One region of the Xenorhabdus bharatensis genome, then DNA from elsewhere that is predicted to be linked to it. Evidence: predicted binding sites of a transcription regulator. Region 1 holds the regulator's gene; the other holds the start of a gene.

Region 1 (15,939 bases):
TCATTGAAATTGATGGCAAATGACCATTAGGGAAAATATATTTACCGATCCACGCATCGACATTCACTTTATTCCGATTGGAACCAATGGTGTGAAGTAAGAAAAGGCCATCAGGCTTCAGATTCCTACGTACTACGTCGAAGTAATTAGCATAATTTTTGGAGCCTACATGTTCAAACATGCCGACAGAAACGATTCTGTCAAATTGGAGGTTCAGATCCCGATAATCTTCAAGGATAATTTTCACATCCAGATCTTTACAGCGCTCCTGAGCATACTTTTGTTGCTCCACTGAAATAGTCACCCCAGTGACGGAAACAGAATAATGTTTAGCTGCATAAGCGGCTAATCCTCCCCAACCGCAACCGATATCCAGCAAAGTCATGCCCGGCGATAACTGTAGTTTTTCGCAAATCAGCCGAAGTTTATTAGACTGAGCTTCTTCCAGTGAATTCGTATCTTTCCAGTAACCGCATGAATATTGCATATTGGGATCAAGCATGAGTGTAAATAGGTCATTACCCAAATCGTAATGTTCTTCCCCTACAATCCATGCCCGTTTGGGGGACTGTAAATTAAACAAACGGGAAGTCATGATCATCAAAATGTCCTTAAAATTTTTTGGAATTTTGTGTTCCAGACCCGCCCGTAATATCTTATAAAAGAAAACATCTAAACGCTCACAATCCCACCAGCCATCCATATAGCTTTCGCCTAATCCTAAAGATCCCTGTTTCAATACTCTTTTATAAAAATCAGGGTTTTTGACTTGTATGTCAAAAGGGCGTTCTCCATTAATTTGAATACCGGCTTCCTGAAGCAGGTCATTAGCAATCCTGTGCCACTGGTCAGTGATTTTCTTATTTCCTTCAACGAAAGATGAACTCATATACTCTCCAACATTTATGTGGTGGAATTTTGAGGTACCTCTTTGTTACTGGTTATTTATACTTCCCTGGATTCGTTTTCTTACCGCTGAACTGAATTTTGAAATCCGTAGGGAATATTGAAACTAATCAGAAAATGACTTAAAGGCAGTTATGCCATTCGTCCGTGATATAAAAGAGAGCTTCATTGCTCTTCTAAACCTCAAATTCCGAGCTTTTTAGAATAATGAATCTATATGAGTATATGGGTGAAATAATATTTAAACAATATGCTGGAGGAAGGTCATATCATCATATGACCTTTAGTTTAGAGTATTCTTAGGTATTATATTGTGGAGTAACTAATCAATTTATAATTAGTTGCCAATATCACACTTTCTCTTTTGTAAATAATAACCTATTACCATTGGGATAATGGTTGCTACCATCACTGTTGTCGTTGACAAGAGAGGGCTTTTCATAAACATGGCAACAAGCATGCTGGCCATAAAGCAAAGGCCTAATTGTAAAGCATTTTGCAATGCAGCCGCTTTACCGCTGTCTTTCGGATAAACAGAAAGAGCATTTGCTACAGCGATAGGATAAGAAGCCCCATTCATTGCTGCCATAACACAAAAAGGAATAAGAATAACGATGAAAGAAGGATAGAACCAAGCAGCTAAATAGATAAGTACCATGCTGATGGCATAACCTGCCAATAAGATAGGAAATATAGTTTCACTTTTAACTTTTTCCAACAAAATACGGCAACCATACCCACCGACCATAAATGCCAAAGTTTGTGGAATATAACTTAAACCGATATCTGTTGCGTCATAGCCCATGCTATTTAAAATAGTTGGTGAACCCGTTAACCAGGCAAAAAAGCCTGCGCTACAGGAAGCATAAATCAAAACATTGCCGCTAAAAGCTGATGACTTCAATAAAGTGAAGAAAGAAGCACTATTATTATCTGCGCTGGTATCAATGGGAACACGTTTGTTCGTCAGAAAAAGTGTAGGTATCAGTAGTAACAGCGTTACCGCCATCAAGACAAGAAATATCATTCTCCAGCTGGTGTGTGACAGTAACCATGCGCCTAATAATGGTGCAAGGGCAGGGGAAAGCGCAACTAATGGCATAATCATAGCGAAAACACGTTTTGTGCGCTCAGCATCATATCTGTCGACAACCAGAGCCTGCCAGGAAACGGCAGCAGAGCAAACGCCAACAGCCTGAATAAATCTCAGGACAAGTAATTGAGTTGCATTTGTTATCCAAAGTATACCCAAACAGCTGAGGCAGAACAGGGATAAGCCGATAATCAGAACAGGCTTTCTTCCCAGACGATCAGAAAGTAATCCCCATAAGAGTTGAGCAACGGCAAAACCGCCGAGAAAAATGCTGAGACTTGCACTGATAGCACCTTTTGATGTGTTTAAATCTTTGCTCATGGCATCAAAGGCAGGCAGATACATATCAATGGCTAAGTAACCGAGCATACTCAGGCCGGCAAGATAGAACATAAATGGAAGAGAGTTTTTATTTGTTGTCATTGTGTTAATAAATCGCGTTAGTCAATCGGTGTGGTAATTGATAAAGAAATATGGAGCTTATTTTATATGGCGTGATTTTTGATTGTGAAACGGTATTATTTGTACCATGCTATGAAAAAAATTAAAAGGAAGAAACATGTGGTCTGAATATTCTCTGGAAGTTGTTGATGCGGTGGCAAGAACAGGAAGTTTCAGTGCGGCTGCATCAGAGCTTCACCGTGTGCCTTCTGCCGTCAGTTATACGATAAAGCAACTTGAAGAATGGCTGGCAGTTTCTCTGTTTGAACGCCGTCACCGTGACGTAGAGTTAACTGAAGCGGGAGCCATTTTTGTCAAAGAAGCCCGTTCTGTTATCAAAAAAATGAATCATACCCGGCACCAATGTCAGCAAGTGGCAAACGGGTGGCGCGGTCAACTCAGTATTGCTGTTGATCAGGTTGTTAAACCAGAACGGACACGCCAGCTTATTCTGGATTTCTATCGTCATTTTCCGGATATTGAGTTATTTATCTATCCCGAAGTTTTTAATGGCGTCTGGGATGCGCTGGTGGATGGGCGAGTTGATGTTGCTATTGGTGCAACCCGTGCTTCTCCTGTGGGTGAGCGATACAGTTTCAGGGATATGGGTTTTATGCCGTGGCTGTGTGTTGCCAGCCCTGCGCATGAGCTGGCACTCATAACGGAAAAACTAAATGATGACCAATTGCGGCCTTATGCCAGTTTATGTCTTGAGGATACATCACGTAATCTGCCTAAGCGTGATACATGGGCTTTAGATAATCAGCGACGGTTGGTGGTTCCTGATTGGGAGGCGGGATTGTCATGTTTAATGGAGGGGTTATGTGTGGGAATGGTGCCTAAACACCGGGCCTTGCCGCTTATTCGTCAGAGAAAATTGTGTGTACTTGAACTTGAGCAGCCGTTACCTGATAGCCCGTGCTGCCTGACATGGTCACAGAAAAGCCATTCACCTGCATTAAGCTGGTTGCTTGGATATCTTGGTGATAACACAACGCTTAATGCTGAATGGCTGCAAGAAGACTAACTGTTAGCGGCGATAATCAATAAAAGGACCATCAGCAACAGAACGACGCTCTACAAGACGCGGGTGGACTTCGATGGTTTGAGCATCTTCACGTTTATTGATAATCCTATCAAGTAGCGTGGAGAAAGCCATTTGTCCCAGCCGTTCTTTAGGTTGGTGAATCGTTGTCAGTGCGGGTGTGAAATAGCGGGCATTACGGATATTGTCATAACCAATGATAGAAATATCCTGAGGGACGCGTAAACCCATCTCATCGGCAGCACAAATAGCGCCCATTGCCATCACATCCCCACCACAGAACACCGCAGTAGGGCGATGCTTCTGGTTTAAGATCTTACACATGGCCTGATAACCTGATTCAGGCTCAAAATCTCCCTGAACAATCCACTCATCCCGAATAGTAATATTGGCTTCTTTCAGTGCCTTGATAAAACCCTGATGACGCCCGCCGCCTGTATTTCTGGCTAATGGGCCGGGAATGGAGGCAATATCACGATGCCCACGTTCAATCAAATATCGGCCTGCTAAATAACCGCCGTGGAAGGCATTATCAATAATGGCATCCGTAAAATCCCCTCTGGATTCCCCCCAATCCATGACAACCATAGGAATATTGCGATAATCCTCCAGCATCCCCAGCAACTGTTGAGGATATTCTGAACACATAATTAACAAGCCATCTACACGTTTTTGTGCCAGCATTGCGAGATAAGCTTTTTGTTTGTCGAGGTTGTTATGGGAATTACATAAAATCAATGTATAGCCTTTGCTATAACAACTATTTTCGACAGACTCGATGATTTCAGCAAAATAAGGTGCTTCACTTGAAGTTGCCAATAACCCGATAGATTTTGTGTGGTTGACTTTTAAGCTTCGGGCAACGGCACTGGGAGAATAATTCAGTTCCTTAATGGCAGCCCATACTGCGGCTTTCGTATCTTCGGCGACGAAACGGGTTTTATTAATAACATGGGATACGGTTGTGGTTGAAACACCAGCGCGTTTAGCCACATCTTTAATCGTTGCCATGATAAAAAGGACTCCTGACCTTTTGGTCTAAATTTGTATACCCTTTATCTGGATATAGATCTTTGTTAATCATTTGCCAGTATTATATTTGTATATAGGAAGATAACTGGCAATAATTTAGTGATAAACCGTGAATTTTGTCTGATCTAGCTCAAAAGTGAAAGCAGTAATCGATGCTATAAAGTATATGTATTAAATATCACAGTGCGATTTTTAATCTTTGAGATAAATAACCACTTAAAATTTATGGTGTTGCTGAGTCTTAATTTTCACGATGAGGATGGTTTATGGATACAGATCTGAAATTGGGATTATTGACTGCTTGTAGTGCGTTAGTCATGATTGTTTTTCTGGCGAGTCTCTGTTTGATCGCCTGAGTACGGAAATAACCTTAAGCCCAGAAATAACATAGTGGTGAAACGCCATCTATTTTTCAAGGGGAAGTTTTTCACGCTTCAGCTTCAGACAGCATAACAGTGCGCAGAACCGGAAAAACTTGCCCTTGTATTGTACTGATAGGCTAATTAAGCCAGATTTTCTTCCACAAACTGCCAGTTAACCAGAGCCCAGAAATGCTCCAGATATTGAGGACGGGCATTGCGGTAATCGATGTAATAAGCATGTTCCCATACATCAACGGTCAGAACAGGTTTATCTTCACCAGTCAGTGGAGTTGCTGCATTGGAAGTATTAACGATAGCCAGGCTACCATCAGTTTTCTTGACCAGCCATGTCCAGCCGGAGCCGAAGTTTTTCAGGGCTGAATCAGTAAATTGCTGTTTGAATTCAGCAAAAGAGCCGAAAGCTTTGTTGATGGCTTCTGCAACTTTGCCGGTAGGTTCACCACCACCGTTTGGTGACAGGCTGTGCCAGTAGAAAGTGTGGTTCCATACTTGCGCAGCATTATTGAAGATACCGCCATCAGAAGTCTCGATGATTTCTTCCAGTGTTTTCCCAGCAAACTCTGTACCTTTAATCAGGTTATTCAGATTCACAACATAAGCATTGTGATGTTTGCCGTAATGATATTCCAGAGTTTCTGCTGAGATATGAGGTTCTAAGGCATCTTTAGCATAAGGTAATGCTGGTAATTCAAAAGACATTGCATACTCCTTTTAATATCGGGTTTTTGGCTTTATAAACCATGATTCGTAAAGTATTAATCATGGATAGAGCAAATTTAAGCTTATTATCATGTTGCTATTTTAGTGATTATCTTAACAACTTTTCTGCTAAATAACAGGGAAAAAGATGCGATTTAATAATGAGCTGATGTAGAACTGTTCAGTTTTAATGGATTAAATATTTATAGGGTATGAAAATATCAGTGATTACAATTTGTTGTTCAGAATAAAAATTTGCAGCAGCACGTTCGCTGTAGAAAACCAGCACCAGAAAGTGGTATTCTGAATCAATCTTTTCTGATGCTGATAAACAGCACCTGCGGTTTAAGGAAGTAAAAATGACGACAATTGAGAAAATCGAACGCCAAATTAATGAAAACCCGATTTTGCTGTACATGAAAGGCTCACCAAAGCTGCCAAGCTGTGGTTTCTCTGCTCAGGCTGTTCAGGCTTTATCTGCATGTGGTGAACGTTTTGCTTACGTGGATATCTTGCAAAACCCAGATATCCGTGCTGAATTACCTAAGTATGCTAACTGGCCGACATTCCCTCAACTTTGGGTTGATGGTGAGTTAGTCGGGGGATGTGACATCCTGATGGAAATGTATCAACGCGGTGAACTGCAAACATTGATTAAAGAAACCGCGGATAAATACCGTGAACAAGAAGACAGCCAGTAAGATTTGATAATCATTATTGGTACTAAGAGCCTAATCAAATAGGCTCTTAGTTTATCAGACTTCGTCGTCCGGAGTGGCCAGCGGCCAACCACCTAATCGCTTCCAACGATTAACTAGTTCGCAGAAAAGTAGGCTCGTTCTATCTGTATCATAGAGAGCACTGTGTGCCTGATTACTGTCAAAGGGGATTTCTGCTGTAATGCAGGCTTTTGCCAGAATAGTCTGACCGAGCACCAAACCGCTCAGCGCAGCCGTATCAAACGTAGCAAAAGGATGGAATGGATTACGCTTTAAACGAGCGCGTTCAGCTGCCGCCATAACAAAATTGTGATCAAAACTGGCATTATGAGCAACTATAATGGCACGGTTGCAATTATTCTCTTTCATACCTTTGCGGATCATCTTAAAAATGGCATGCAGCGCAGTATATTCGCTGACAGCTCCCCGTAATGGATTAGTCGGGTCAATACCTGTAAATGCCAGCGCAGCCGGATCAAGATTAGCTCCTTCAAAGGGTTCAATATGGAAATGCAGCGTATCAGCCGGAGCCAGCCAACCTTCGGCATCCATTTTTAAAGTCGTTGCAGCTATCTCAAGTAAAGCATCTGTCCGCGCATTAAACCCAGCGGTTTCTACATCAATAACAACGGGGTAATAACCACGAAAGCGTCCACTGAGCATGTTTTGATCTTTTATATTAGACATCTGATTTTATTCTTAACTTCAGGATAGCGGATATTATGACAAAATTTATTGTGCATTGCAGAAGTAATATCGACCTAGTGGAAACGAAGGGCATGTTAAAGATGCCCTTGTATATGGAGACTTGCATATGGAAAATAATTAATGACCTAATGCGTTACTGGCGCTTTCATTTTCAATGAGTTCGATTTTATAACCATCTGGATCTTCAACAAAAGCGATAACAGTTGTTCCGCCTTTCACTGGCCCAGCTTCACGAATTACATTGCCTCCAGCAAGTTTAATACGTTCACACGTTGCCGCAACATCATCAACACCTAAAGCAATATGACCGAATGCTGTACCCATTTCGTAGCTCTCAACATCCCAGTTATACGTTAATTCGATGACCGCACCTTGGCTTTCATCAGAGTAACCTACAAAGGCGAGGGAATATTTATACTCTGGATTCTCACTCGTACGAAGTAGACGCATGCCCATTACTTTAGTATAAAAATCAATCGACCGTTGCATGTTGCCAACACGGATCATTGTATGAAGTAGACGCATGATTACCTCTTATGTTTATGGTTTTATATCAAAATAGTAATTTCACGAAAGTGCAAAATGGCGGAATTTCGTGCTCTGACCCCATTGTTTTTTAACTATATAGGGTAAACACACGGTAATTCAATGCGTCCTTTCACCTTTGTTTTACTCGAGACTACTTTGTAATCACTTATTTGATGTGAGCTGGATCTAGATAATGTTGTAGTTCTCTCAGAGATAATCGTTTAGGTAATTTTGTATACAGGAGGATGACATGGCTGAGCAACTAGAGTTTTTTGTTATTCCGAATCCTTGCAAAGGGATTTGTGAATCAGGTCCCAGTGGTTTCTGCCGAGGTTGCTATCGTAATAGGGAAGAACGCTTTATGTGGATGAAATTATCTGATGGGCAAAAAAGAGAAATATTGCGGTTATGCCATGATAGATATCTGCGGACACTGAAAAATAACGGACATGACGAAGTTGTTCCATCAAAACAGCTTGGTTTATTTTAATTCACATTTTCAACTGTTAATGAAATTTTCTTATATGAATAATATTTCATATTTTCATTATGGTTAAGAACTTTTGCCATGATAAAGTGATATTTTATTCATATTACCTATTTTTTATTTGATATAGGTCGTTTAAAAATATTGCAGAGATTGACTAATTAAACCCTTTAGGTAAAGGTTTCTTATCAAATAATTAATTATCGAACAATAATCATGCTAATTTTTTATCTGTTTGTTTTTAATAGGTTTTATAATCTACTTAACGCTAACTGTAAGATAAAAATGATATTAATGTAAAAATATATAGATTAGTATTTGGATGGCGGTTATTCTTATAGAACTTTAACCGAGTGGTACTGTGTCTATTTTTTGGAGTTTGTATCTGTTTCGTTGATATTTAAAATCTTAATAGTTAAGTTGGAGGATTATTTTATACAGTTTATATCGTTGGTGGATTAATGCGCGATTTTATTCGGTGCGCCGTAAAACTTCGCTCTTTAGGGCGACGAAGATGTCAACTTTAAGTAACAAGCCAACGCGATACTAATTAAGTAATTAGCGAAATATCTGACTCTGCTAATGTGAGCAAGATATAGGATGCGTATCCATTATTCATATGAATAAACTGATTGGATAATTCATTGATGTTATATGAGTCTCTAATTATAAGGAGGGGTAATTGGAATTGACATTGGGATCAGACCTGGCACGTTTAGTTCGTGTTTGGCGCGCTTTAATTGATCATCGCTTGAAGCCGTTGAAATTAACTCAGACACATTGGGTTACTCTTTACAATATTAGTTTGTTACCACCGGAGCAGTCACAGATACAACTTGCAAAAGCAATTGGTATTGAACAACCATCCCTGGTAAGAACGTTAGATCAATTAGAAGAAAAGAAACTCATTACAAGGCACACATGTGCTAATGACAGGCGTGCTAAAAGAATCAAATTAACAGAAGAATCAGAAAATTTTATCAGAGAAGTGGATAGTGTTATTGGTTCGACGAGGAAAGATATTTTGGAGGGAATTACTCATGATGAGTTAATTCTACTTGCTTCTGTAATAAAAAAAATCGAAAAAAATATTAGCCAATTACATAAACAGGTAATATAAAAATTAATCGATAAAAAGAAAATCGCGGGCCATATTTTGGTGATCCGCGATTTTTTTGTTTAAATATACTTTAACCCTATTAGATAGGAGAGACTGTTGTCGAATCACCACTATCGGCAATTTTGATACGTTGCCCTTTACTGAATAAAACCTGATCCTGTTTTTGCACCACAACAATGTTTCTTCCACTGTCAGTACGGATTTCCAATTCGACACCTTTTGTTTGATCGATAGCACCTTCAATTCCTTGACCTGCCATTCCACCGACAATAGCACCAGCGGCTGTTGCAAGCCTCTGGCCTCTACCGCCGCCAACCGAATCACCTAACAACCCCCCTAATACTGCACCGCCAATCGCTCCTAGCATGTTTTGGTTACCAGCCTGAGAACCTTTTATCGTGACTGGCCGGACAGACAAAATAGTCCCGTAGGTTACGTTTTGAATTTGTTTGGCCTGATCAATCGAGTAAGTATCGCTAGAAAGTGCTCCCATGTCAGCACATCCGGATAATGTTGTTACTACAACTGCACCAACCAGGAAACGTTTGAACATAGTTACTCCTAATTTTAATGCCTCGAGAGAAATCTGGTAATAACCCTACAATCAAGCATTCGGCTACAATGGTCAGTAACAAGTATAATAATTTTACATGTTACTTATTCTATACATTAATAGCCTCTCTATAAATATATAATAAATTTCTACATTGAACTCCAATAAGAATAATTCCTGACAAAAAGTTTAGCATGTTTTGTGAAGAGCTCTCCAAAACTCAGATTTTATCTCTTATATTCCGAGTGAAACATATATAGTCCAAATCAATGTGTTTTATAGTTACACCGGTGTATTTACAGATGTAATCCATTCTTTAAATAGGGGAATATTTATGAAGTCAGGACGTTATATTGGTGTGATGTCAGGCACCAGTATGGATGGAGTCGATGTCGTTTTAGCAGAGATCAGTGATAAGGCTGTTATACAGAAGGAAAATTACAGTCATCCGTTTCCTCAGGAACTTAAGCAAAAATTACTGGCTATTTGTCAGGGCCAGCAAACCACATTATCAACAGTTGGGCAGCTCGATTATGAGTTGGGAACGCTTTTTGCCGAATCAGTCAAAGGATTATTAAAGAAAACCGGATTAACTGCGAGTGATATCACTGCAATTGGGTGTCATGGTCAGACTGTCTGGCATGAACCTGATGGTGAAAAGCCATTTACGATGCAAATTGGTGATAATAACCGTGTAACGGCATTAACCAATATTACAACAGTAGGTGATTTTCGCCGCCGTGATATGGCTTATGGCGGCCAAGGCGCACCTTTAGTTCCTGCTTTCCATATGGCGGTATTGGGTAATCCAACCGAAAGGCGTGTGATCCTGAATATTGGCGGAATAGCAAACATTTCTGCTCTTCTGCCAAATTCTGCGGTTAAGGGATATGATACCGGGCCGGGGAATATGCTGATGGATGCCTGGACATGGCGTCATAAACAGCAGCCTTACGATAAAGATGCACAATGGGCTGGAGAGGGTAGTGTAAACAACGCTCTGCTTCAGAAGATGCTTTCAGATCCCTATTTTGCACGTACTGCGCCCAAAAGCACCGGGCGGGAATATTTTAATATGGCATGGCTGGAAACACAGTTAGCTGATTTCCCTGATGTCAGTCCGGTCGATGTACAGGCCACTCTTGCGGAACTGACAGCTGTTAGCATCGCTGAACAAGTATTACTCAATAATGGCTGTGAGCGCTTACTGGTTTGTGGTGGTGGTGCCAGAAACCCACTTATAATGCGTCGGTTATCTGCTTTGTTACCTGATACTGAAGTTGCAACAACGGATAAATATGGGTTGAGCGGTGATGATATGGAAGCGTTGGCTTTCGCTTGGCTGGCATTCCGTACAATGTCTGGGTTGTCGGGTAACTTGCCATCGGTGACGGGTGCTGATAGGGAAACCATTTTAGGCGCAATTTATCCTGTCGCTGGCTGATAACATGTTATGCTGAAATTCACTTAGAAATAGAGAATTAGACATGTCAGAACATAATGATACTCATATAGCAGAGCTGCGCCGCGAATATATGCGTGGTGGGTTACGGCGAAAGGATCTTACTGAAGAGCCGATGGCGCTTTTTGAGCTTTGGCTGAAACAGGCCTGTGATGCTGGGCTTAGCGACCCAACGGCGATGTGCGTAGCAACAGTCGATGAGCATGGGCAGCCTTATCAGCGTATCGTCCTATTGAAGCATTTTGATAACCGCAGTCTGGTTTTTTACACCAATCTTGGTAGTCGCAAAGCGAAACACTTAGCTCAGAATAACCGTATCAGCCTCCATTTCCCGTGGTATCAGCTTGAGCGTCAGGTCAGCTTCCTGGGTAAAGCCGAGCGTTTATCGCCTCTCGAAGTAGTGAAATATTTCCATAGTCGCCCGAGAGACAGTCAGATCGCAGCCTGGGCTTCACAACAATCTTCCCGTATTTCTGCCCGAAGTATTTTAGAAGGGAAGTTTTTAGAACTGAAGCAGAAATTCCAGAATGGCGAAGTGCCGTTACCCAGTTTTTGGGGTGGATTCCGGGTTGAGTTTGATTCGGTAGAGTTCTGGCAGGGGGGAGCAAGCCGTCTGCATGATCGTTTTCTATACCTGCGTGAAGGAGATAAATGGCATATTGATCGTCTGGCGCCTTAACTGCATTAATTACCGTTTTTAATACTGGCACTTATAGTACTGGCGTTTTATGCTATAGCACGCGATTTACAGCGAATCGTGACAATTAGACAATGATATATGCCTGATAGATTGCAAGTTGCAGCCCGGTAGTACTCAGAACAAACGATATACCCGATAAAGCTGCAACTTGGAAGATGAAGGATATAAGTAAAGAACACAAACCAATGGAGTCATTGATGTCTAGCAATAACCTGATTAAACAACTGCAAGAGCGGGGCCTTATTGCCCAGGTAACGGATGAAGAAGCGTTAGCGGAAAGACTGGCGCAAGGTCCGGTCTCTCTCTATTGCGGCTTCGATCCTACCGCTGACAGCTTGCATTTGGGCCATCTGGTTCCCTTGCTGTGTTTAAAAAGATTCCAGCTGAATGGGCATAAACCGGTAGCTTTGGTAGGTGGAGCGACAGGTTTGATTGGTGATCCTAGTTTTAAAGCGACGGAGCGTAAATTAAACACAGAAGACACTGTTAAAGAGTGGGTTGAGAAAATTCGTAACCAAGTTTCTCCGTTCCTGAGCTTTGAGGGTGAAAATGGTGCCGAATTAGCCAATAACTATGACTGGTTCGGTCAAATGGATGTCCTTTCTTTCCTGCGTGATATCGGTAAGCACTTTTCCGTTAACCAAATGATCAATAAAGAAGCGGTTAAACAGCGCCTGAACCGTGATGATGTTGGGATTTCGTACACTGAGTTTTCTTATAACCTGTTGCAGTCTTATGACTTTGCTAACCTGAATGGAAAATATGGTGTTGAATTGCAGATTGGTGGTTCCGATCAGTGGGGCAACATTACATCAGGTATCGATTTGACTCGCCGTTTACATCAGAAACAGGTATTTGGTCTGACAGTACCTTTGATTACTAAATCCGATGGTACTAAATTTGGTAAAACAGAAGGTGGAGCAGTCTGGCTGGATCCGAAGAAAACCAGTCCATACAAATTTTATCAGTTCTGGATTAACACAGCTGATGCAGATGTGTACCGTTTCCTGAAATTCTTCACTTTCATGGACATTGAAGAAATTAATGCGTTGGAAGACGAAGATAAAAACAGTGGTAAAGCTCCGCGGGCACAGTATGTTCTGGCAGAAGAAGTTACTAAACTGGTTCATGGAGAAGCTGGTTTGACGGCGGCTAAGCGTATCACTGCGAGTCTGTTCTCCGGAGCAGTGGCTGATTTAACCGAAGATGACTTTGCGCAGTTGGCACAGGATGGTATGCCAGCGATTGAACTTGAGAATGGTGCTGATTTGCAACAGGCACTGATCACTGCTGAATTTGTACCTTCCCGTGGGCAGGCGCGTACCATGATTAGTTCTAATGCTGTTTCTGTCAATGGTGAAAAACAGTCTGAAGCGATGTATGTATTTGCAGACGAAGATCGTCTGTTCGGGCGTTATACTTTATTACGTCGTGGTAAAAAACATTATTGCCTAATCGATTGGAAATAATTCATAAAAGCATTACTAAGGGCAACATAATTGTTGCCCTTAAAGTATCAGACTGTTTTATAACTCATTTGCGGTTCTTAAAATAATAATCAGGCCTAATCATGAAAAACATACTTTCAATTCAGTCTCATGTTGTTTTTGGCCATGCAGGAAATAGTGCATCTGTTTTTCCGATGTGTCGTATGGGAGTGAACGTATGGCCATTAAATACAGTTCAGTTTTCTAATCATACGCAATACCCACAATGGCGTGGCTGTGTGATGCCGCCAGAACATCTGGCTGAAATTGTGCAGGGAATTGGTGAAATTGATAAATTAGCATCCTGTGATGCTGTTCTCAGTGGGTATATTGGTTCAGCGGAGCAGGGAAACTATATTCTTGATATTGTAAAGCAGGTTAAACAGGCTAACCCTGAAGCATGGTATTTTTGTGATCCTGTTATGGGCCACCCAGAGAAAGGATGTATTGTGGCTCCGGGCGTTTCTGAATTCCTTTGTGAAAAGGCATTGCCTATCAGTGACATCATTGCACCTAACTTGTTGGAGCTTGAAACACTGACAGCAACAGAAATCAAAAATGTAGAGCAGGCAGTATCGGCAGCCCGTCAGCTATGCCAAAAAGGCCCAAAAATTGTTTTAGTCAAACACCTCAGCAGAGCAGGTTATCAGAAAGATAATTTCGAAATGTTGCTGGTGACTAAAGAAAATAGCTGGCATATCAGCCGTCCATTGATTGATACCGGTGAGCGTCAGCCTGTTGGGATTGGTGATTTAACCAGCGGCTTATTCCTTGCTAATTTGTTGAAAAGCCCATCGATAACACATTCAGTATTGCAGGCAGCATTGGAACACACTACAGCAGGTGTTTACGAAGTTATGCTGGAAACGCAAAAAAGCGGAGAATTTGAATTACAGCTTGTTGCTGCCCAGGATAAGATGGTGACTCCAGCCCATAAATTCAAAGCCATGCAAATCGATTAAGTATAAAAGAAGTTAATATCTTTATGCTTCCGGTAAATTTGTACCGGAAGCAGTGGCTTTAAATTAATCACTCCACATCGAATAATTAGTATTGAGCCAATCAAATGAAATTGATTTTAAGATATTACTGGTTTTTTATGCTGGAGTGAGTTCGAACATATTTCATAATACATTCAAGTTTTTCACTAGTTTCCTGCCATTCTCGTTCCGGTTTTGAGTCTCTGACTAATCCTGCGCCAGCTTGAAGCCAACTTTGCCCTTTATGTTGATAGCAAGAACGTAATACCAATGCGGCATCCAGTTTACCTTTGCTATCTAACAGCATAACACAACCACTGTAAAGCCGACGTGGTTCACTTTCGTAACGGGAAATAGCTTCCAAAGCAGGTTTCTTTGGTATACCAGAAGCAGTAACTGCAGGGAATAAGGCAACGAAGGCATCCCAACGATTCTTATCTGTTCGTAGTAGCCCTTTAACACGTGATGCTAAATGTTGTACTGAGCCACGTTTACGAATTGCCATAAACTCTGATATACACAATGTTTCTGCCTGACAAATTGGTGCTAATTCTTCTAATGCAAGTTTGGCTGACACCGCGTGCTCAGCGATTTCTTTTGGATCAGAAAGCAAATCTGCTTGCAGTTTTTGATCTTGTACTTTGTCATGTGTTAATGCTCTTGTGCCTGCCAATGGTTGGCTATTGACCCAACCAGTACCATCTGCCTCAATTACTGTTTCTGGGCTGAAACCGTAAGCAGAAAATGCTTCATCCTGTAAGAAGAAAGAGCGAGCAGGAGTATTGGCTTGACGACCCAACCAGTAACTGTGTGTTATATCGACATTTGTACCAAGCTGAACTTTGCGTGAAAGGATCACTTTTTGATATCGGCCTATGGCAATATCTTTAACCGCATTTGCTACGTTATTTTGATAATTTTTTGCCAAATCTATTGTATTGACAATTTCCAGTTCTTTTGTATGTGGAAAAGGTGGTGTACTGATTTGGTCAAGTTGTTTGATTTTCTCTCTCAATATAGTGAGCTGGTTTTCTTCAAGTGTTCGAATAAGAACTTGCCCTTGAGTTATGCGTAATTCATGTACTGGAACAGTGATTTTTATTAATGCTTCATTTTGCTGTTTTAATGATGGATCCAGTGATATTCCATATGTTATATGAGAAAATTCAAATAGTGTTCTACCGTAACCGCGCCAATCTTTGATAGCTAGGTCATTGAGAGCTTGTTCAAGTTGTTGGCTTAATGTATTGATATCGTATGGATGTCGATTACCTTTTGAATCAATTAATTGCCCAGATGCATTTGCGCTTATAGTGGCTGCACAGCCAATTCCGAGTGACCATTCACCTTTGATTTCATAGAGTGTATAAGGTTGTGTATCATTATCTGTAAGATCTGCAATTAAATGAGTGACCAGATCTAATGGAGCGCTAGTAATAGATATAGTGTGTTCATGATATTGCCGCATTGGACTTTTATTTTCTTCTGCTTGTTTCGGTTGTTCTGTTTGTGCCATTTGTACCAACTGAAGTTTGTCTATTTTTCCTACTGTAGTTAATGGCCAATATTCAATAAACAACCACTGATCAGGTATCT
Region 2 (15,939 bases), on a different contig from region 1:
ACGAATCTGGCGTAAATTCATCACATCGGGCTGCAATTTCTTCCGCTGATAACCAGTAAACCGCAGAAACCTCTTCTTCCTGTAATGCAAATGGCCCGTGGCTGACACAGCTGAACAAGCCTGCCCATATACGGCAGATTTTTTCTTCATAATAGAAGATCCCATGTTCAGCAAAAGGAATTCCCGCGATTCCCAGTTCTTCTTCAGCTTCACGACGGGCTGATTCAAGCAGATGCTCACCCATCGTTACGACTCCACCAGCAGTGGCATCCAGTTTACCGGGGTAAAAATCTTTTGTTTCTGTACGGTGCTGAACCAGAATTTTTCCCATTCCATCATGTACAACAATATAAGTTGCCCGATGCCTCAGGTTTTGATTACGCATTTGCTCACGGGTTGCCTGCGCGATGACTTCATTTTCTTCATTGACAATATCAACCCACTCAATATCTACTGATTTTTCTTGAGTCATCTTCAAACCTTTACTAAATAATATATATGCCGACTTTTGCTTCGGTGGAATTTTACAGCCAAACAGGAACAATGGTAATGTAATATATCTAACATTAATCCTAACGTTATTATTACTAGAGGTTATATGATAGACCTATACTATGCCCCTACACCTAATGGTTATAAAATCGCGCTGTTCCTTGAAGAAGCGGGTCTCCCTTATACGATTTACCCAATCAATATAAGCGCCAATGAACAGTTCACTCCAGAGTTTCTTGCCATTTCACCCAATAATAAAATCCCTGCCATTGTCGACCATCAGCCTGTCGATGGAGGAGACCCCGTCTCTCTCTTCGAATCAGGTGCTATTTTGCTCTATCTGGCCGAAAAAACCGGGAAATTATTGAGCCAGAATGAACGGGAACGTATCCGGCAATTACAGTGGCTATTCTGGCAGGTTGGAGGATTCGGCCCGATGCTCGGACAAAATCATCACTTTAACCACTATGCGCCTGAAGTCGTTCCCTACGCGATAAATCGCTATGTAACAGAAACTCAGCGGCTATACAATGTACTGAATACCCAGTTGGAAAAAACGCCTTATCTCGGCGGCAATGAGTACAGTATTGCGGATATTGCTACTTATCCGTGGGCGTATCGCTATGAACATCAAAAAATTAATTTGCAGAATTATCCCGCTGTAGAAAAGTGGTTAGAAAAAATCAGCCAGCGTCCTGCAACGCAAGCCGTCTACAATAAGCCATAAAGTAATAAGTATGTATCCAAGCTGGCTCTTTGTCGGCTGCGCACCCCCCGATATCAGCACTTATGCTATCGGGGGCCGCTTCTTTGTCGCCGTGAAGTCGTTTGAAATTTTCTGGGCCTAATCATTTATCCGCGTGAATTTTTCACCTGAAAACTTGATGTCGATAGCAGATAACAGCATATTTCGCTGCTGTATACATCATCCCTTGCTATAGTCAGTCACTGGCTATACTTCGCGTTTTTCAGGATACCATCTGGTTGTTGTACCTGAGAGATCCCAGATATACCCACTTTTGCTTTGTTCACAAGGAGTGGTTATGCATATTTTAGTTACAGGGGGAACCGGACTGATAGGCCGACAGTTAATCTATCAATTACTTTCACTCTCCCACTCCATCACTGTTTTGAGCCGTTCTCCACAAAAAGTTTATTCTTTATTCAGTGATAAGGTGGAATGCTGGACAACATTGAATGATCGGAACAATCTGAATGGCTTTGATGCAGTTATCAATCTTGCCGGTGAACCTATCGTAGATAAGCGATGGACACCCAAACAAAAAGATAAACTCTGCCAGAGCCGCTGGAAACTGACCGAAAAATTAAGTGCGTTGATAAGAGCAGGTGAGTCTCCTCCTTCTGTTTTTATTTCCGGTTCAGCCGTCGGATATTATGGCGATCAAGGGCAATCTCTTGTCTCAGAAGATGACCCTCCCCATGATGAATTTTCCCATCAGCTCTGTGAACGCTGGGAACAACTGGCCTTACAGGCTAAAAGTGAAAAAACCCGGGTATGTTTGCTGAGGACAGGTATTGTGCTGGCAAGTCAGGGAGGTGCGCTCAGTAAAATGCTGCCTATGTTCCGTTTAGGGCTTGGGGGAGCGATAGGAGATGGTAGGCAATATATGCCGTGGATCCATATTGATGATATGGTCAGTGGTATTTATTATCTGCTGGTTTCTCCTGAGCTGGAAGGCCCTTTCAATATGACTGCGCCCTATCCTGTTCATAATGATCAGTTCAGCGCAATACTCGCTAAAGTGCTGCATCGTCCCGCTGTGTTCCGGCTCCCGGCTTTCGTATTAAAAATCGTGATGGGAGAAGCTGCAACACTGGTATTAGGCGGGCAACAGGCGATACCGAAGCGGCTGGAAGAAGCCGGATTCGGCTTCCGCTATTTTGAATTAGAAGAAACCCTAAAACAGTTACTAACGGGAAACGTCAGGTAATATTGAACGCTGACGTTTTAAATACTGATATGTTAAATACTGACAGTTTTTGCGCCCTGCCAGCGGTTAAATAAATCCGCTGGCAGGTCGATATCAAACTGATCAAGCACACGGTTAACCGTCTGGTCAACAATATCCTGAATAGATTCAGGCCGATGATAAAATGCAGGTACTGGCGGCATAATTACAGCACCGATTTCAGCAGCCTGAGTCATTAACCTTAAATGCCCCAGATGTAATGGCGTTTCTCTGATGCCCAACACCAGTTTACGCCCTTCTTTCAAAACCACATCGGCAGCACGGGTGATTAAGCCATCTGTGTAACTATGCACAATGCCCGATAATGTTTTGATGGAACAAGGTAAGATCACCATCCCTGATGTCTTAAATGACCCCGAAGAGATAGAGGCGGCAATGTCACGGCTATCGTGCACCACATCAGCAAGGGACTGTACTTCACGCAAAGTGTAGTCTGTCTCCAGTGCCAGTGTTTGCCGGGCTGACTGGCTGATTATCAGATGTGTTTCAATACCCTCTACAGGTTGCAAAACCTGTAGCAGCCGAATGCCATAAATTGCACCACTTGCCCCTGTCAGACCGACGATCAGTTTTTTCATGCGCTCCTCAGTAATACCGGAAATAATTTAATGATAGGAATGTTATTATCCTTCATTATAGATTTCCAGACTCTCGATTTCGCTCTGCCCCTGTAATTTCATGGCATCATCTTTACGTAGGTTTTCCAGATAATCGAGATAAGTCTGATCAATATCTTTCGTGACATAGATACCGTCAAAAACTGAACATTCAAATTTTTCAATATCCGGGTTTTCTTCATGCATCGCAGCGATTAAATCAGAAAGATCCTGATATATCAGGGCATCAGCACCAATCAACTGGCGAATTTCATTAACTTCGCGACCGTGGGCGATCAATTCATTAGCATTTGGCATGTCTATTCCGTAGACATTCGGGAAGCGGACTTCAGGAGCAGCCGAAGCAAAATAGACTTTTTTAGCGCCAGCTTCCCGGGCCAGTTCCACAATTTGCTCCGACGTTGTACCACGGACAATCGAATCATCCACCAGTAAAACATTTTTGCCACGGAATTCAGCACGGTTGGCATTCAGTTTACGCCGGACTGACTTCCGGCGTTCATGCTGACCGGGCATAATGAAGGTACGCCCGACATAGCGATTTTTAACAAACCCCTGACGATAAGGTTTATCCAGAATATGAGCGATTTCCAGTGCGACATCGCAGGAAGTTTCAGGAATGGGGATAACAACATCTATTTGTAAATCTTCCCATTCACGGGCTATTTTTTCCCCTAACTTTCTTCCCATCCGTAACCGGGCGTTATAAACGGAAATTTTATCTATAAAGGAATCAGGGCGGGCAAGGTAAACGAATTCGAACAGGCAGGGAGTTAATGAGGGGCTTTCTGCGCACTGGCGAGTAAATAATTGCCCCTGCTCAGTAATATAAATGGCTTCACCTGAAGCAACATCCCGCAGGAACTCAAACCCTAAGGTATCCAGTGCCACACTTTCCGAGGCCACCATATATTCACTGCGGCCATCTGCCAGTGTACGTTTCCCTAATACCAGAGGCCGGATCCCGTTCGGATCACGGAAAGCCACCAAACCATGCCCGATAATCATAGCAACACAGGCATAAGCACCGCGGATTTTCCGGTGCATTGCCGCAATTGCTGCAAAAATATCATCAGGCTCTAATGGGAAATGCGGAAATTGCGTTAACTCATCAGCAAAGATATTCAGCAGGATTTCAGAATCAGACGTAGTGTTGACATGGCGACGGGCATTTTCAAACAGACTTTTTTTCAGTTCCAGCGCGTTTGTCAGATTGCCGTTATGTGCCAATGTGATACCAAAAGGTGAGTTCACATAAAAAGGCTGGGCTTCAGAAGCACTGGAACTCCCCGCTGTCGGGTAGCGGACATGCCCAATTCCGATTGCCCCTTGTAAACGTAACATGTGTTTTGTTTCAAACACATCTTTAACCAAACCATTGGCCTTACGTAAACGGAATTCATTGTTACCATCAATAGTCGCAATACCTGCTGCATCCTGTCCACGGTGCTGAAGCACCGTCAATGCATCATAAATCGACTGGTTAACCGATGTAAAACCAACGATACCAACAATACCGCACATGTAGTCTTTCCTCATCAGTCAGGCGGAGAAGGCTATTTCTCCGGTAGGAAACTCGACGCGTTTTGCAGGTAGTCAAAAAACCACCTGATAATTTGACTGAACTGAGGGATCAACTGCGACTGTTTCCAGTCCGCACTTTGGGGAAGCGGAGTAAATGAGTCTGCAAGAAACAAAATAGCAGAAACGATTAAGACACCCCGCAGTGCCCCGAAACAGATCCCCAGAACCCGATCAGTACCTGATAAGCCTGTTCGCTGAACAAGTGAACCAATCACATAATTTACTACTGCACCCACAATCAGTGTTGCAATGAATAAAATAGCAATCGCAACCCCATTGCGCACCAGCTCATCGCCAAGACGGGTAAAATAAACCGCCAGGTAAGTATAGAAGTGGCTTGCAACAAAGAAAGCACATCCCCAAGTGATCAGTGAAAGTGCCTCACGAACAAAGCCCCGAATCAGGCTGACCAGTGCAGAGAAACCAATAATGGCAATAATTGTATAATCTATCCAGACCATATTTTAATCCAAAACAGGCTCCCGACTTTCAGGTCGGGCGCATTCTAACAGAAAACGAAAACGTTTGCGTAGCAGATTTATCACTCCGCTATTAAAAATAATTTAAGGAACCGCTCATATCTGCCTGTACAAGCTATGTGCATTATGAAGGGCTCCTGAACTTTCACGGGGGGTTTTAACCCGGTATGTAAGACCATGATGTTATGGCGTGTAATTTTTAATTTGCCCCTGTAAACCGGTTAATTCTTTCAGTTCAGGCAAAATAGACCCCAAAGCCTGTTTTGATGCATTCGGCCCGACATAGATCCGGGTTAACTGGCCTTGTACTGCCGAAGAAGGAACCGTATACACCTGATGCCCGGAAAGACGCAGCCTAGCCACAATTTCATTTACTTTATCCGCATTTTTTAATGCCCCAAGCTGGACAACGTAAGCAACCGCCTGCGGCGCCTGCTCAACAGACCGGGATTTCATTTCCGGCTGGCTTTCAGTGCGATTCTCTACCTTAACCTGCGGTTTGGTTTCTGGTTTAGGAATAACAGGAAGATCAGATTTTACCTGTTCTCCGCTGTCTCTTGACGTTACAGCTGGCGGCTCCGGTACTGGTTCCGGAGCCGAAGCACCGGAAAATGTATCAGTACCTGCCGTATCCGTACCTTGCTGTCGCTCCTGAGTTTGTGTCTGCATCGCCTCTGCAGCCCCTTCCGGAGGTGTAGACAGCATACTTTGTGTCAGTGGCGGAATCGAATCAATATTCTCTTCATCACCCGGCTTAGGCACTAATGGGATAGAAGCGAATTTTCCCTCATTATATTTCTTATCGCCGTCCAGTAGCATCGGCAGTACGATGACACTCAGTGCCACCAGAACGATGGTTCCGACTAAGCGATTTTGAAATTTACTTGCCACGTCCCTTTATCTCCTCCAATGACTCCATAACATGAGCGACCGTATGGAAAGAACCACAGACCACGATAATATCCTGCTCTGATGCCTCTTCCATAGCCTGATGCCATGCCTGTTCAACATCCGGGAATATTCGGGCATCGGGTAAGTGTTCCGCCAGCACAGCCGCTTCTGCACCACGAAATTCATGCAGTGATGCACAATACCATTCGTCAATTTGCTGAGTAAGACAGGCCAGTGTTCCCGCAATGTCTTTATCCTGCAACATGCCGACAACACCCCGTACTTTACTGCCCGGTGAACGGGATAACTCCGTCAGTTTTTGTGCCAGATATCCGGCGGCGTGGGGATTATGAGCCACATCCAGAATGATACGCGGCTTTTCCCCTATGATTTGAAAACGCCCCGGTAACTGGGCACGCTTCAAACCATCATGAATAGCCTGTTCATCAATCGCCTGACTGACTTTATCATTCTGCTGTAACAGACAATGAATGACGCCCAGTGCAGTTGCAGCATTCGCTAATGGCAGGTTAGGGATCGGCAACGAGTTAAATTGTCGATCAACTGTGCGCCAGTGCCAGCTCTCTTTTTCCTGAGCAAAATCCCAGTCTTTACCACAGCTGAATAATTTTGCGCCCAGTTCATCGGCAACATCAGCAATGGAATGTGGCATATCCGGCTCGCCAACGACAGCAAAGTGGCCCTGACGGAAAATACCCGCTTTTTCGCGTCCGATACGTTCACGATCCGCGCCAAGCCAATCGGTATGATCCAGTGCAATGCTGGTAACTACGGCAATATCTGCATCGACAATATTCGTGGCATCTAGGCGCCCACCCAGCCCTACTTCGAGGATCACAACGTCAAGATCAGCTTCTCTGAAGAGCTGTAATGCCGCCAGTGTTCCATATTCAAAATAGGTTAAGGAGATATCACCACGCTGGGATTCAATGCCAGCAAATACACGGCAAAAATCCTGTTCTGTAGGTTCCTGACCCTGAATACGTACCCGCTCGGTATAACGCACCAGATGCGGGGAGCTATAAACACCAACTTTCAGGCCCGCAGCCAGAAAAATGGATTCAAGGGTATGGCAGGTTGTGCCCTTACCATTGGTACCGGATACCGTAATGACTTTAGGGGCCGGATGTAGTAAATCCAGTTTATCGGCAAGGGTACCGATACGCTCAAGCCCCATATCAATCGCTTTCGGGTGCAGGTTTCCAAGGTAGGAAAGCCACATCGTCAGTGACGATGTGGCTTGAGGAATTTGTAAAGTATCAGACATCTTCTTTATTAGGGTTGATGTGTATGTCAACTTCGACGTCAGTAGGTTCAGCAACAATTTCTGTTACCGCTGTTTTCGCGTCGGGATGTGGCTGATGAGTCAGCATGGCAAGCATACTGGCAATTCTTTCTCTCATTTCCGGACGGCGCATTATCATATCAATCGCACCTTTTTCCAGCAGGAATTCACTGCGCTGGAAACCTTCCGGTAATTTCTCACGTACCGTCTGCTCGATAACCCGTGGGCCAGCAAAACCGATTAATGCCTTAGGCTCGGCAATATTGATGTCACCCAGCATACCCATACTTGCGGTCACACCACCGAACGTCGGGTTAGTCAGAACACAAATATAAGGTAAGCCACGCTCCTGCATTTTCGCTAATGCAGCACTGGTTTTTGCCATCTGCATCAGTGACATCAGTGATTCCTGCATACGTGCTCCACCACTGGAGACAAAGCAGATAAACGGGCAGTTATCTTCCAGTGCCTGTTCAACACCACGCACAAAACGCGCGCCTACAACCGAACCCATGGAGCCGCCCATAAAGTTAAACTCAGATGCAGCCGCGACAACCGGCATATCATGTAACAAGCCTTTCATGACGATCAGGGCATCTTTTTCCTGAGTCTGCTTCTGAGCTGCTGCCAGCCGATCTTTATATTTTTTGATATCGCGGAATTTCAGGATATCTTTAGGCTCTAATTCGCTGCCTAACTCTGTTGTACTTCCCTCATCCAAAAATGACTGCAAACGCTGGCGGGCAGAAATTTTCATATGGTGGTCACATCGTGGACACACTTCGAGGTTACGCTCTAATTCAGCGCGATAAAGCACCTGACTGCAACTGTCGCATTTAGTCCAAACTCCTTCAGGGATACTTGCCTTGCGAGTTTGCATGATTTTGCTTTTGTTTAGAATCTTTTCAATCCAGCTCATTAATGAACCTTTCCGTCTGATTCTGGCCTATAACGGGGGCTGCATTTCCTCGGTATAAGCCAGCTTTTGTTTTACGTGCCATTAAACCACAATGCTATAACAGTGTGGATAAAAAACTGCTCAAACCTGTTTGTGGCTATCTATCATTTAGTGACATCTAATTATTATCTGCCGCATTTTTAGATGCCGCCCGGCGATGACGCCAGATTTCAATCACACCCGGCAGAATAGAAATAAATATAATTGCAACAATTAATAATTTCAGATTCTGTTGGATAATCGGCATGTCACCGAATAAATAACCGGCATAAGTGAACAATAATACCCATATCAATGCCCCGATAACATTATATGCAGCAAAATGTCGGTAAGACATTTTTCCCATCCCGGCAACGAATGGCGCAAATGTTCGGATAATTGGCACAAACCGCGCCAGAATGATCGCTTTTCCGCCATGTTTCTCATAAAACTGATGAGTTTTATCCAGATAACTGCGACGGAAAATCCGCGAATTTGGGTTATTGAACAGTTTCTCACCGAAAACACGACCAATAGTATAGTTTATCGCATCCCCGATAATTGCCGCGGCAATTATCAATGCAGCCATAATATGTACGTTAAGATCGTTAGAATCCAATGCCGACAGCGCTCCCGCTACAAATAGCAGTGAGTCCCCCGGCAGGAACGGTGTAACCACCAGCCCGGTTTCACAAAATACGATTAAAAATAAGATCCCATATACCCAGTCACCATAATTGGCAACTAATTCAGCCAAGTGGGCATCAATATGTAAAATAAAATCAACAATGAACTTCGCGAAATCAATAAAATGAGTAAAAAACTCCATAATATTCCTCGTAGTACTCAAACATCCCTGCCGTCATTCGAAAAAATCAGCATTTATCAGTCAAAAACCAGTTCATCAGTCAGAAACCAATTCATCAGCCAGAAACAAAGGCCCCATCACCGGCTCAGGCAACCCAAAGTGAGCAGGATAATCCACCGCAACTAAATATAGCCCTTCAGCTTTAGCCGTTGCTGCTGCTTTTGTCCGATCTTTCAGTGCTAACAGTTCAGCCATCCATTGTACGCCCTGATTACCACAGCCAATTTCCAGCAGGCTGCCGACAATATTACGCACCATATGATGGACAAAAGCATTCGCTTTGATATCCACGACAACATAGTGCCCGTGGCGACTGACATTAATGTGCATCAGATTGCGCCACGGCGAATTGGACTGGCACTGTACTGCTCTGAAAGAAGTAAAATCATTTTCTCCTAACAGACATTGGGCTGCTTCATGCATCTTTTTCTCATCCAGAGGATAATGAAAATGCGTGACACCTTTCGCCAATACCGCAGGACGATAACGATGATTAAAGATAACGTACCGATACCGACGTGCTGTTGCACTGAAACGGGCATGAAATTCATCATCTACCGCTGTCACCCAACGCACTGCGATATCCGCAGGCAAATGGGTATTAACGCCCATTGTCCATGCGGCATCTTTACGCTGTGCCGAAGTTTCAAAATGCACAACCTGCCCCGTTGCGTGAACACCTGCATCCGTTCTGCCTGCGCAGAAAACAGCAATGGGTTCATTTGCAACTTTTGACAGCGCTTTTTCCAGACACGCCTGTACACTTCTGACTTCCTGCTGACGCTGCCAGCCATAATAGCGGCTGCCGTCGTATTCAATCCCCAGTGCAATTTTCACTTTTTTTGCTTCTGGCACAGACTGATTCAGTTCTGTATCAGACATCAGTAAAATTGCTCCTGAATCAGTTTTTCTGCGATTTCAACCGCCATCAATGCACCACCGAAACGAATGTTATCGGCAACAGACCAGAACTGTAGCCTCTCCGGCATTCCGTAATCATTACGCAGACAGCCGATACTCAGCCCATCTGCACCTGATGCATCAGTAACCTGAGTCGGGTAATCCCCCTCTTCTGAGACCTGAATTTCTTCAAGACGTTCAAATTCGTCACGCGCTTCTTCTACACCAACCGGACGCAGCGTTTCTACACTGACCATCTGGGCAATACCGTAGAAGACGGAAGACTGAACACAGCTGACAGAAACAGGCAAACCTTCATCCTGTAATATTCTGCGAACCTGATCGACAATCCGGCGCTCTTCACGCACTGTACCTTCCACATCAGGCAGCAAAGGCAGTAAGTTGAATGCCAGCTGTTTATTGAAACGCCCCTCATCGGGTGGGATACCATTCAATAAACGGGCACTTTGCCCTGCTAATTCTTCAATCGCTGCTTTACCATGAACAGAAACCGGCAGGATATTAGTCAGTTGTAAACGCGCGATACCCGCAGTATCAATTAAAGGTTTGATAGCCGTTAACACCTGACTGGTTGCACTATCAGCAACTGAAACGATATTACGGTTACGATACTCAGCCAACGCATGGGGGTTTACTGTCGGCACAACCAATGGAACATCCGGTTCAGCAGCAAACAACCCGCTGCTGTCTATCACCAGACAGCCCGCTTCTGTTGCCTGTGCAATATGTTGTGCGGTGACGTCCATACCCACAGCAAAAAATGCTAGCTGTACCTGTGACCAGTCAAATTCGGCAACATCGTGAACGGTGATGTTCTTACCATTAAACCGCTTGATGCTGCCGACACTTTGTTCACTGGCAAGAAGATGCAGTTCACCAACCGGAAACTGGCGCTCCTGTAATAACGCCAATATCGCCTCACCTACTGCGCCCGTTGCACCCAATAGCGCAATATTCCAACCTTCTGACATGTTGGTTTTCTCCACTTCTCTTTTATTTTGCTGGCAGGCAGAGAATTCTGCCTGTTGTTAACTCAATACAGTTAATTAAACACCGTTAATCAGCTGTTTTTAAATGACTTTAGTTTCAAATCCAATCTGGGATAGTAATTGAGCACTGCTTTCAGAATCACAATGCACTGTCAGGGAAGACCACTCACGGCGTTCCGGGTAATTTTTCCGCAATTGGTCAAAAGCACCATTCTGCCCGGCTACCTGACGCAATGGTGCATCATCACGGCGCACATCATACACTAAATGCATCAGACGCTTCAGGATGCTTTGTGTCACTTCACCACGAACCGTGATATGGCTGAAATCAGACTCAGGTAATAAGTCAGACAATGCGGTTTTTTGTGGCTTGCCTAAAAATTCACAATACGCCTCAAAAACCTGAGTTGTACCGCGGGCCTTGCCTTCCAGCGTATATCCCGCAATATGCGGTGTACCGATATCCACCAGCGCCAGCAAAGGTAATGAAAGGTTAGGTTCTGGTTCCCAGACATCAAGTACGACGCGCAATTTTTTTCCGTTTTGTAAAGCTGATAACAGTGCTTGGTTATCAACCACTTCGCCACGGCTGGCATTAATTAAGATCCGGTTATCCGGCAAGGCAGAAAGCAGTTCTGCATCTGCCAGATGATAAGTCTGATAAGGGCCTGATGTATTAAGCGGAGTATGGAAAGTCAGAATATCTGCCTCTTTGACCAATTTTTCCAAAGGCCAGAATTCACCTTCATCACCCCTATCTGCCCGAGGTGGGTCGCACAGCAGAGTTTTCACGCCCAGAGCGGCCAGTCGTGCAGCCAGACGCCCCCCGACATTTCCAACACCGACAATACCGACAGTTTTATCCTTCAGCTGAAATTGATCCTGTTCTGCTAATATCATCAGCGCGGAGAAGACATACTCAACAACAGCAATTGCGTTGCATCCGGGGGCAGCAGAAAAACCGATCCCCGCCTGCTCTAACCACGGCTGATCGACATGATCCATACCCGCGGTCGCTGTGCCGACAAATTTTACAGCACTGCCTTTTAACAGGGACTCATTAACTTTAGTGACAGAACGCACCATAAAAGCATCCGCGTGTTCCAGAACCCCCTCAGGCACAGGGCGCCCCGGAATTGCCTGAACTTCTCCTAATTGTTTAAAGAGTTGTTCAGCATAAGGCATATTTTCATCGACTAAAATTTTCACTTTTCATATCCAACGACTTGAGTGGGCGTGATCCGCTATTCTGCCATTTAATCGACATAATGCCTAATCCCGCTTTCTCTTTCTGCTTAGCTCTTTAATGAGAAAATTTCCGCAGCCTCATGCACTCTGATTGGTGTTACTTTCAGCTGATCCTTTCCTGAATCGTTCCGGTGTTGTTCCGGCAATCTGTTGAAACATAACAATAAAAGCCGACGATGAACTATAACCCACATCAAATGCAACTTCATGAACGCTTTTCCCCTGTTCCAGCAAAGAAATCGCATGCAGAAAACGCAGACGCTGTCGCCACTCACTAAAAGACATCCCCAACTCCTGCTGGCAACGGCGTGATAAGGTTCTTTCCGAGGTATAACGCTTCTTTGCCCATTCTACCAATGAAGTATTATCAGCGGGGTTATGCTCTAATGCCTGTAAGATCGGTGCAAGCAGTTTATCTTTTGATGAGGGCAGGTAAGTATTCTGGCTTGGTGAAATTTCAAGCTGATCAATCAGGATCTGTGCCAGACGCTGATCTTTATCTGTCTGGGGCCGGATAATCCTACGGCTAAAGAAATCCTGCATAATGGCATTAAAAATAGAACTTAACCGGATAATACAGGGATGTTGGGGCAAAAATTTGCTCAATTGCGGTGAAATATCGATTATCCAAAACTGCATCGTTTTCCGGTTATAGCTCGAATGAACCTTATTTTTCGGGATCCAGATACTGAATTCCGGAGGAGCCAGAAAACGTTGTCCTTCCACAGCCATCTCCATAACGCCGCTTACAACATAAATTAATTGCCCGAATGGATGGGAATGCAGCATAAATTCAGTATCAGCACTCAGGGTTTCATCACGAAAAATGAGGGTGTTGGGTATATCCCAGTCCGGTAACTGAAACATCATTTGATTAACTCCCTTTCAAAAAATTCATTTTTACTCCCAAAAACGGAGAGGCATTTATAAATTGTCCTGATTGCCACATCAGTTGGCGGATTATCAATATGTATAATAAATCGGTCACTGCTACACTAAGTACACGATGTTCTACACACAATGAAACTCAATGAAAAATTTATTATTTCCCCTTATTGCTGTACTGATTTGGTCAGCTAATGCGGTAGTCAGTAAATCCGCAGCAATCTCAATTGAACCCGGCGCTATCGCTTTCTATCGCTGGTTTATCGCGTTTTTGATTTTGACGCCTTTTATCTTACTGCCGGTAATAAAGCAGTGGAAAGCAGTCATCCCACACTGGTGGAAATTATTGATTCTGGGTTTTCTTGGTATGGTTCTTAATCAAAGCCTGATTTACTATGCTGCCCATACTGTCAGTGCAACATTGATTGGGATCTTAACCTCATTAATTCCGTTGCTGACGATCATACTCAGTATATTTATACTACGGATCACGCCGACCGTTGGCATTATACTCGGAACGGCTTTTTCACTGTTTGGGCTGATATGGCTAGTGGGTAAAGGTGAACCGTCTACTTTATTGGAGAACGGATTAGGGATCGGAGACGCAATGATGTTTATTGCATCAGCCGCTTATGCTTTGTACGGCGTCCTGACCAAACGCTGGGCAATTCCATTACCCAACTGGCAGGCTCTTTATATACAAATCGGGTTTGGCGTACTGTTACTTTTTCCTAATTTCATGATGACAGAAGATGTTCAGCTAACCAGTGATAATATTCCTCTTGTACTGTTTGCGGGTATTCCGGCTTCAATTATTGCACCTTATGTGTGGATACAGGGAGTTAGACGATTGGGTGCAAATATGACATCGATATTTATGAATCTGGCTCCGGTCTTTACCGCCATCATTGCGATTGTAGTACTTCATGAGAAGATGTATAGCTATCATCTTATCGGAGGAGGTATTGTGCTGGCTGGTGTGATGATTGCCCAACAATTACGTACCCCAATTAACAGTTATAAAAAACAAACTGAAAATAGTATCAAAAGTTAATCGTAAGACATTTTAAATAACTTTATCACCAGTTATTGCCCAATAGTATCATTGGGCAATAACTGCAAAAACAGATCGTAATACCTCCCTCCGAACTGAATCTATTTACTGTTCTCTTCATTTATTGTTCATAACTCACAGATGAGTTATTAAACTGAAATCTAGTGATTCTATAATCTATAAATTTATTTTTGTTAATATCAAAACAATTTAGAAAAACACATTAGTTAAACTTGTTCAGTATTAATAAATATTAATACTGAGTTCTATTAAAGATACATTTAAAGAAGATTCTCTAATATATACTCGATAAACTTCAAGTTACAACGGGTAATCTGAGGAAAGTCCTTATATCTCGCCACATTGTGGGGATATATAACATGCACATTGAAGTTGAATTAGTATAAAAAATAAGGCCAGACTTACTCTATTTCAGTTATCAATAACATTAAGTATTTTGGTGTATTTAAAAGCAAACCAAATGTGACATTAGGTGATTAGTGTCACATATAAACATTTTTCACGGCTAATAAGAGATTTCGGTTCTATAAATAATAATGCACCAGAGATTTATTGTATTGTCACCATTACTGGACTGGTGCCATGTGAGGAATAAAAAATGAAAATATTAAAAACATTATTAGCGGCTACTGGTTTACTTTTCTGTATCAATACCTTTGCAGCCAGCGCCCCTGACAGAACTGAATGTATCGCTCCAGCCAAACCCGGAGGCGGGTTTGACTTAACCTGTAAATTGGCTCAGGTCTCATTATTAGAAACTAAAGCTATTAATTCACCTATGCGGGTAACATTTATGCCCGGTGGCGTCGGCGCTGTGGCCTACAATGCTATTGTTGCCCAGCGACCAGCCGAGCCGGGAACGATTGTCGCCTTTTCCGGTGGCTCGCTGTTAAATCTTGCTCAGGGAAAATTCGGGCGTTACAACGTGAATGATGTGCGCTGGCTGGCCGGTGTTGGTACTGATTACGGTATGATTGCCGTTCGTCAGGATTCTCCTTATAAAACCTTAAAAGATCTCCTCAATGTATTTAAGAGTAACCCCGCCAATATTGTATTTGGTGCCGGTGCCTCCATCGGCAGTCAGGATTGGATGAAAACCGCATTACTCGCCAAAGAAGCCGGTATTGATCCACACAAAATGCGTTATGTCGCCTTTGAAGGTGGAGGAGAATCGCTTACAGCTTTGCTGGGTAACCATATTCAGGTTTTTTCCGGCGATATCAGCGAGGCTCTACCGTACCTGACAAGTGATAAAATCCGTGTTCTTGCTGTCTATGCAGACAAAAGACTGGATGGCGTTCTGGCAGGTATCCCGACAGCTAAAGAACAGGGTTACGACATTGTGTGGCCGGTGATCCGGGGTTTTTACATGGGGCCGAAAGTTTCTGATGAACAATATCAATGGTGGGTTGACACGTTCAACACACTGCAACAAACCGACGAATTTAAAAAGCAGCGTGAACTACGCGGTCTATTTGAATTCAATATGACAGGCAAAGAGCTGGATGATTATGTGAGAAAACAGGTTACTCAGTACCATGAAATGGCTAAATCTTTTGGTTTAGCGAAATAATAGGGACTGCATTATGAGTGATCGTATTTTTGCCGTCATCTGGTTAGTGTTATGTGGAATAGGGCTGGTCATTGGCTGGGGTA

What was found. The regulator PurR, encoded in region 1, represses purine synthesis genes. The targets are predictions, from matches to a motif close to CANGCAAACGTTTGCNTG.
Region 2: cvpA (colicin V production protein) is a predicted target of PurR. The motif match lies at 5,199-5,216, and genes of this name have one in related genera.

The regions. Positions count from the first base shown of each region.
Region 1 is NZ_JBBMXG010000005.1:81,595-97,533, forward strand. Features, by position in the region: gene cfa (cyclopropane fatty acyl phospholipid synthase) at 1-889, opposite strand, end outside; gene punC (purine nucleoside transporter PunC) at 1,244-2,422, opposite strand; gene punR (DNA-binding transcriptional activator PunR) at 2,559-3,467, shown strand; gene purR (HTH-type transcriptional repressor PurR) at 3,471-4,496, opposite strand; gene sodB (superoxide dismutase [Fe]) at 5,021-5,599, opposite strand; gene AAC855_RS06640 (Grx4 family monothiol glutaredoxin) at 5,959-6,300, shown strand; gene rnt (ribonuclease T) at 6,355-7,005, opposite strand; gene gloA (lactoylglutathione lyase) at 7,144-7,551, opposite strand; gene AAC855_RS06655 (DUF1289 domain-containing protein) at 7,805-8,044, shown strand; gene slyA (transcriptional regulator SlyA) at 8,724-9,161, shown strand; gene AAC855_RS06665 (outer membrane lipoprotein) at 9,241-9,714, opposite strand; gene anmK (anhydro-N-acetylmuramic acid kinase) at 10,049-11,158, shown strand; gene pdxH (pyridoxamine 5'-phosphate oxidase) at 11,202-11,855, shown strand; gene tyrS (tyrosine--tRNA ligase) at 12,074-13,345, shown strand; gene pdxY (pyridoxal kinase PdxY) at 13,447-14,325, shown strand; gene AAC855_RS06690 (salicylate synthase) at 14,450-15,859, opposite strand; partial or broken gene AAC855_RS06695 ((2,3-dihydroxybenzoyl)adenylate synthase) at 15,854-15,939, opposite strand, start outside.
Region 2 is NZ_JBBMXG010000001.1:266,908-282,846, forward strand. Features, by position in the region: gene yfcD (NUDIX hydrolase YfcD) at 1-472, opposite strand, end outside; gene AAC855_RS01030 (glutathione binding-like protein) at 599-1,219, shown strand; gene AAC855_RS01035 (TIGR01777 family oxidoreductase) at 1,536-2,444, shown strand; gene AAC855_RS01040 (UbiX family flavin prenyltransferase) at 2,477-3,061, opposite strand; gene purF (amidophosphoribosyltransferase) at 3,107-4,624, opposite strand; gene cvpA (colicin V production protein) at 4,657-5,145, opposite strand; gene dedD (cell division protein DedD) at 5,347-6,054, opposite strand; gene folC (bifunctional tetrahydrofolate synthase/dihydrofolate synthase) at 6,044-7,342, opposite strand; gene accD (acetyl-CoA carboxylase, carboxyltransferase subunit beta) at 7,335-8,279, opposite strand; gene AAC855_RS01070 (DedA family protein) at 8,437-9,126, opposite strand; gene truA (tRNA pseudouridine(38-40) synthase TruA) at 9,202-10,047, opposite strand; gene AAC855_RS01080 (aspartate-semialdehyde dehydrogenase) at 10,047-11,057, opposite strand; gene pdxB (4-phosphoerythronate dehydrogenase PdxB) at 11,157-12,284, opposite strand; gene AAC855_RS01090 (AraC family transcriptional regulator) at 12,402-13,193, opposite strand; gene AAC855_RS01095 (DMT family transporter) at 13,354-14,262, shown strand; gene AAC855_RS01100 (Bug family tripartite tricarboxylate transporter substrate binding protein) at 14,882-15,856, shown strand; gene AAC855_RS01105 (tripartite tricarboxylate transporter TctB family protein) at 15,870-15,939, shown strand, end outside.